DNA from 2 places in the Serratia sp. K1WW1 genome. Region 1 is predicted to be linked to the other one. Evidence: riboswitches for the same ligand, from Rfam matches in the RefSeq annotation. Region 1 holds a riboswitch; the other holds the start of a gene.
The links. Region 1 has a riboswitch for cobalamin ahead of cbiB (adenosylcobinamide-phosphate synthase CbiB). Riboswitches for the same ligand answer to the same signal wherever they lie in the genome.
Positions count from the first base shown of each region.

Region 2: it holds a riboswitch for cobalamin, as region 1 does, so the genes downstream of both, btuB (TonB-dependent vitamin B12 receptor BtuB) here and cbiB (adenosylcobinamide-phosphate synthase CbiB) in region 1, are expected to answer to the same signal.

Region 1 covers NZ_CM147697.1:3,582,338-3,585,754, reverse strand. Annotated here, with positions in the region: gene ACX9GU_RS16285 (beta propeller repeat protein) at 1-506, shown strand, start outside; gene cobD (threonine-phosphate decarboxylase CobD) at 599-1,672, opposite strand; cobalamin riboswitch at 1,895-2,087, shown strand; gene cbiB (adenosylcobinamide-phosphate synthase CbiB) at 2,249-3,205, shown strand; gene ACX9GU_RS16270 (cobyric acid synthase) at 3,255-3,417, shown strand, end outside.
Region 2 covers NZ_CM147697.1:5,781,437-5,784,853, forward strand. Annotated here, with positions in the region: gene btuB (TonB-dependent vitamin B12 receptor BtuB) at 1-1,790, opposite strand, end outside; cobalamin riboswitch at 1,865-2,079, opposite strand; gene trmA (tRNA (uridine(54)-C5)-methyltransferase TrmA) at 2,200-3,300, shown strand; gene ACX9GU_RS26300 (YijD family membrane protein) at 3,365-3,417, opposite strand, start outside.

The sequences.
Region 1 (3,417 bases):
TGATCGTCAGTAATCAGCCCCATAACACCGGGGAAGATGAGCCGTTAACCAGTTCACTGCTGCTCGATTTCAACCTGAAATCCGCACGAGTCCAGTCCAGCCAGTGGCTACCCGGTGATATCGTTGCGGCCGACATCACCCCACAGGGGGATTTTGATTTTGTCTTACGCCAGCAGCCACGGCGGCTTTATAGCCTGAACCGGTTGCTGGATAACGGCACGCTGCAACCGCTGCTGGAAACCGGCAAAAAAGCCTTAGGCAGGCTCTATGCGGGCAATAATCTGCTGATGATGGAGAAAGAATTCAACGACCCGCTGCATATGACCGTCTCTACCGATGGTGGCCAGCATTGGTTAAGAATGAAAAAACTGCCTGATAGCTATGACTATCGCGTGCAGTTTGATCGCTGGCGTAACCGCCTGTTCCGCTTTCCAGCCCATGATTACGATTACCCAAAGTTGGGCAATAGCGACGGCCTGGTGTATGAGACAGCCACGCCGCCGTAACCGCCAACAGAGTCGTCGTGCCGTTTATCGGACGCAGCATGCAGCGCCCATAAAGATATTCAATAGGTTAACGTTTGACGCCTATAAATGCCTCAGTCCTCTGCCAGCACCTGTTGCAGCGCAGCTATCAGCTTGCGGTTGGCCGCTTCGCTCTTGATCGCCACCCGGTAGTAGTCGGTGGACAGGCCAGGGTAGTTGGCACAGTGGCGGATCAGGATGCGGTGCTGCAACAACGCCTGTTGCAGATCGTAGCCAGGGCGCAGGCAGCGTAGGAAAATATAGTTCGCCGCCCCTGGCCAGATGCGCAAGTGCGGCAAGGCTGTCAGCGCGTCAAACAACCAAGCACGCTGCTCTGCCAGCCATTGGTGGGTTTGCTGGATGTAGGCGCTATCGTCAAGGATCACTTCGCCTGCCAGTGCTGCATAGGCATTGATGGTCCAGGGTTCGCGCTGCTGTTTCATCTGTTGCAGGCCAGCACGATCGCTGCTGACCAGATAGCCGAGCCGCAGCCCGGGAATGGCGAAGAATTTGGTTAATGAACGCAGAATGTAGAGGCGTGAATAGTCCGCCATTTGTGGGATCAGCCCCGGCGTATCTGGCAGAAAGTCGATAAAGGCTTCATCAACGATCAACGCAATATTGTGCTGGCGACAACAGGCGACAATGGCCTGCAATAGCGCGGGGTCTGGCATCAGCCCGGTCGGATTGTTGGGGGTAGCCAGGAACAGGCAGTCCGGTTGGCGCTCGGCAAGCACCTGTAGTAACCGCTCATTGGGTTGAAATCCACCGGCTTCATCCAGCGGGTAGTCCTCGATCTGGCAGTCAATCCGCTGCAATGCCCGGCGGTATTCGGCAAACCCAGGCGTTAGGAGCAGCGCCGTGCGGGGGCGTAGCCGGTTCACGATGGCGTAAATCAGCTCGGTGGCCCCGTTGCCTGCCATGATATTTTCCGCCGGGCAGTGATGAACCCGCGCCAATGCTGCATGCAGACGCCGGTATTCAACGTCGGGATAGCATTCGGCGCTGGTCAGATGCTCGATAATCGCCGCCTTCAGGCTGGCGGGCATGCCCAATGGATTGATATTGGCGCTGAAATCAATCATCTCGGCCGGATCCAGGCCGCTTTTCAACGCCATTTCCAGTACGTTACCACCATGTTCACTCACGGTTTTGCTATTCCCCCTGTCAAGTTTGCGTGCAGGATAACACAGGGTAATCGCCGTTGATCCGGCGCAAACCAAACCTGTCGCTCTGGTGAATGCCAGATCTTGGCGTGTATTCGCGAGATCAACAGGTTATTATGGCATGGTCATTGTCGAGGCTATCGAGATGATAACTAAGTGATAAATTGAAGCGTTGCGTTCATTGAACCGAAAACGTGGTAATTAACCCTATTATTGCCAACTGGATAACCCACACCCTGAACGATGACAGGTTGTGGTTGGGAAGGGGGTGTAACTCCCCCGCAGCCCCCGCTGCTGTGATGCCGACGAGTCCACTGCGCCACTGATCTGAGGATTGGGAAGGGAGTGGATAAGGATGACGCTAAGCCAGAAGACCGGCCAGTTGGTCACACATTCAACACCTTCGGTGGGAAGGGGGTTGTCATGAGATACGTGCAGCTATGTTGCACCGCTTGGCCGTATCCTGTTGACACCCAAATCCCGCCCGAGAGGTCGGGATTTTTTTATGCCATTAACCCACCATCAGACTGTCTCAATCGCCGCTACAAGGTACGTGCCATGACGCTGCTAGCCTGGTTCGTGGCCTTTCTGCTCGACAGCCTGCTAGGCGACCCGCCGCACTGGCCACATCCGGTACGCTGGATCGGTAACCTGATCACGGTGTTGCAACGTGCGATCCGCCGGATTTGCCATAGCGAGAGGGCGCTAAAACTTGGCGGCGGGCTGCTGTGGCTGGGCGTCGTTGGGTTGGTTTGGCTGGTGAGTTGGAGCTTTTTAACGCTGATGCAGCATATCCACCCGTGGTTGGGCTGGTTGGCGGAGGTCTGGCTGATTTATACCCTGCTCGCCGGACGCTGCCTGGAACAGGCGGCCATGGAGGTTCACCGGGCCCTGCAAAGTGCCGATCTTGCGGAGAGCCGCCGCAAGCTGTCGTGGATTGTGGGGCGGGATACCTCACAACTGGAAGAGCCGCAAATCACCCGGGCGGTGGTGGAAACGGTGGCGGAAAACAGCGTGGATGGCGTAATTGCGCCGCTGTTCTTTTTGCTGATAGGTGGAGCACCGTTGGCAATGGCGTATAAAGCGGTTAACACTCTCGATTCGATGGTGGGCTATAAAACGCCGAAATTCCGCGCTATCGGCTATGTGTCGGCGCGGATGGATGACTTCGCCAACTGGTTACCTGCCCGGCTTAGCTGGCTACTGCTGAGCTGTGCGGCCCGGCTGCACGGATTGGACTATCGCCAGGCGTTACGTATCGGCTGGCGCGATCGCTATCAGCACACCAGCCCCAACTGCGCCTGGTCGGAAGCCACTGTAGCTGGATCGCTCGGAGTGCGGCTTGGCGGTCCTAACAACTACTTTGGTCAGCGGGTCGAAAAGCCGTGGATCGGTGAGGCTCGGCGGGAGATCGAGCTGGCAGATATTCCCCGCAGCACGCGTCTGATGATGACGGCCTCGCTGTTGGCTCTGCTGCTGTTTGCAGCGTTGCGCCTGCTATGGCTTGGCGCTTGAAATAATAATGGTTTGCGCGGCTCAGCCAGCGCGATGTGGAGAATAGGTCATGAAACGGTGTGTGATGGTGCAGGGAACCGCATCCGATGTGGGTAAAAGCGTGCTGGTGGCCGGGCTGTGCCGGATCTTCATGCAGGATGGCTATCGCTGTGCGCCGTTCAAATCGCAGAATATGGCGCTCAACTCTGGCATTACCGCCCGTGGCGAAGAGA
Region 2 (3,417 bases), 2.2 Mb from region 1:
ATTCTACCACGAACTGTCAGCTGAGAGGTTATTGGATATGAGGCGCTCACGTCGACCGTGCTGTAACTCGGCAATTCGCGTTGCTCAGGGTTATAAGTAGAAGAGATATTGTCGTAACGCTTGCCGTAGTATTGATACGAGATATCCATGTCCAGGTTGAACATCGTCCAATCCAACTGATATTTGGCCTGACGTTTCGAACGGCGCGCCAGCACCTCGTCGGTCTGGTCATTACGCGGATCGATATATTGCAGCGTCAACCGGTGGGTGAACATCCAGGTATCAAAGCTACCCGTCCATTCCACGCCTTTAATCGTTGCCTTGTCCACATTGTAATACTGCCCCTGATAGGTCACCGGGTCAGAATCATAGTTGATCAGGTTCTGGATTTTGTAATGGTAAGCAGACAGACGCCAATCCAACGGCCCGGTCAAACCTTCCAGACCCATTTCCCACTGTTTGGACTCTTCCGGCTTGAGGTTGCTGTTGGAATCAATGCCAAAGCGTTTTGAGCCATATTGCTGACCCAATGACGGCGTCAGGAAACCCGTACCATAAGACAAAGTGGCTCGATAGCCATCAACAAACTCCCAACCTGCCGCGGTCTGCCAAGTGCCGTGCCAACCAAAGTCACCTGCCTTGTCTTCACGCCCAGAGGCTTCCAGCGTCACGCTGCCAAACTGCTGTTGACCGCTCAGGTACAGCCCCGTGTTGTCTCTTTTATAGGTATCGGCAAAGGAACTGTCGGAAGAAGTCAGGCGCTGTTGCTGGAAATCGGCACCGGCGGTAACGCTACCGTGCTCGAAAGCATAGGTATTGCCCCATTGCAGGTTACGCTGATCCATATCATCCAGCGTAGTGCTGATGCCATAACGGCCATTCTGGCTGCTGTAGTTGTAATCTTTCTGTTTCTGATAGCTGCCCGTCAGTTGAGAAGAGAAAGCCCCAGACAGGAAACGCAGCCCCATATCATAGGTATGGCTATACAGGCGGTCTTCATCATTACTGTACTTCGGGCTGTAAGGTACACTGCCGACATCGTAGTCCGAGTTATTGGTATAACCATAACCCCGCACGAAGCCTGAGAAATTCTGATTGAACTGCTGTTCCAACCCGCCCCAGAAACTTTTATTACGGAAACCATCACGATCGCTGTCGACCGAATAAGGCGAGCCTGGCTGCACATTGAAACCATTGGTCATCTGGTAGCTGCCCGCAACGGTAGCAACAGTGTTATCAAAACGCTGGCGCAAGGCACCATCGTACTGCTGGTATCCTTTAGAACCGATACCCGCCTGGACTTTGCCGCCCTCTTTATCCGTCTGGGTAATGATGTTGATGACCCCGCCGATGGCACCAGAACCGTAAATGGCAGAGCGCGGCCCACGGATAAACTCCACACGCTGAACCAGCGCCAACGGAACCTGGTTAAAATCGACGCCGTTGCTGATCCCCAAACGGGCCATTGGCACGCCGTCGATCAGAACCAATACATGGCGAGCTTCGGTGCCCCGTACAGAGAGAGATGACCCCTGCCCCATACCGCCGTACTGTGAAATATCGACACCGGGCAAACGGCGCATCACATCATTGAGGCTTTTGGCCTGCCAGCGATCGATATCTTCGCGGGTTACCACATCGGCAGGCGCCAATACGGAAGAGACCGGTTGAGGGAAGCGATTGGCGGTAACCACCAGATCATCGCTACTTTTAGCCGTGGTGTTATCTTGCGCCCATCCAGAAAATGCCGTCGCGGAAGAGACCACCGCCAGCAGTGTATTTTTTATCATTGTCATTATAAAAAGCATCCAAACTTCATTGGGGATGCCGCAGGGCCACGGCCGGTAGTTCGCGACGGCTATGGATATTGCGACGTACACCGGTAGGTTTTCGGGCTTGGGATTTGCCGGTTGCCTGTGGCAACCCGCACCGGGCGATGACTTCCCATCCTGCAGTGGACAGTGTCTGCGTCATTTAACGCTATCGCCGTGACTTCCCCATACCGCTGCGCGTCAGCTCCAGATTTGCACTGGATTCCCTTTTCACTCGCTGCTTGAGACCGGATGGCAATGCTACAATCAATGAAAATGGATGTCTAGATTGCCAACAGTGTTGCAAAATAGCACCACAACAAAACTGGACTTCACGGGCTGATTCCCTACAATCCCCGCTGATCCAATTTGCCTGACGAGAGAAAACATGACGCCCGAGAATTTGCCCATTGAACGCTATGACGACCAACTGGCGGAGAAAACAGCCCGCCTGAAGACCATGATGTCACCGTTCACGGCGCCCGAGCCGGAAGTGTTTCGCTCGCCAGTCAGTCACTACCGGATGCGTGCGGAATTCCGCATCTGGCATGATGAGGACGATATGTACCACATCATGTTCGATCAGCAGACCAAGCAGCGTATTCGCGTCGATAGCTTCCCGGCGGCCAGCGAGCTGATTAACCGCCTGATGAGTGCCCTGATGGTGGCCCTCAAGCCCAATCCGGTGCTGCGCCACAAGCTGTTCCAGATCGATTATCTTTCTACGCAGAGCGGTAAGATCATTGCCTCGCTGCTGTATCACCGCAAGCTGGACGAACAATGGCAGCAAGATGCCACTGCGCTGCGTGACGCGTTACGCTCAGACGGCTTCGATGTGCAGCTGATTGGCCGCGCCTCGAAGATGAAAATCATGCTGGATCAGGACTACGTCGACGAAGTGCTGCCGGTCGCTGGCCGCGAAATGATTTATCGCCAGGTTGAAAACAGCTTCACCCAGCCCAACGCAGCCATGAACGTGCAAATGCTGGAATGGGCGCTGGATGTGACCCAAGGTTCAAAAGGGGATCTGCTGGAGCTGTATTGCGGTAACGGCAACTTCTCGCTGGCCTTGGCCCGCAACTTCGAACGGGTGTTAGCCACTGAAATTGCCAAGCCTTCGGTGGCGGCGGCGCAGTACAACATCGCAGCCAATAATATCGACAACGTGCAGATTATCCGTATGGCGGCGGAAGATTTCACCCAGGCAATGAACGGCGCTCGCGAGTTCAACCGGTTAAAAGGGATCGATCTGAGCAGCTATAACTGTGAAACGATTTTCGTCGATCCGCCGCGCAGCGGGCTGGATGAGGAAACGGTGAAGATGGTGCAGACCTATCCACGCATCCTTTACATCTCCTGCAACCCGGAGACCCTATGCGCCAATCTGGATACGCTGCAGGCCACGCACAAAATCACTCGCCTGGCTCTATTCGATCAGTTCCCATACACCCATCATATGGAATGTGGCGTATTGCTCGAACGCCGCTGATCTAGACGGGCGCAAAAACCAAAAAAGGCACTCCGCAAAGTGCCTTTTCTCGATAAAACCATTTTTAATGCTGAACAGTGACGGTATTGCGTTTCTTTAATTGGAAACCAAGCCAGA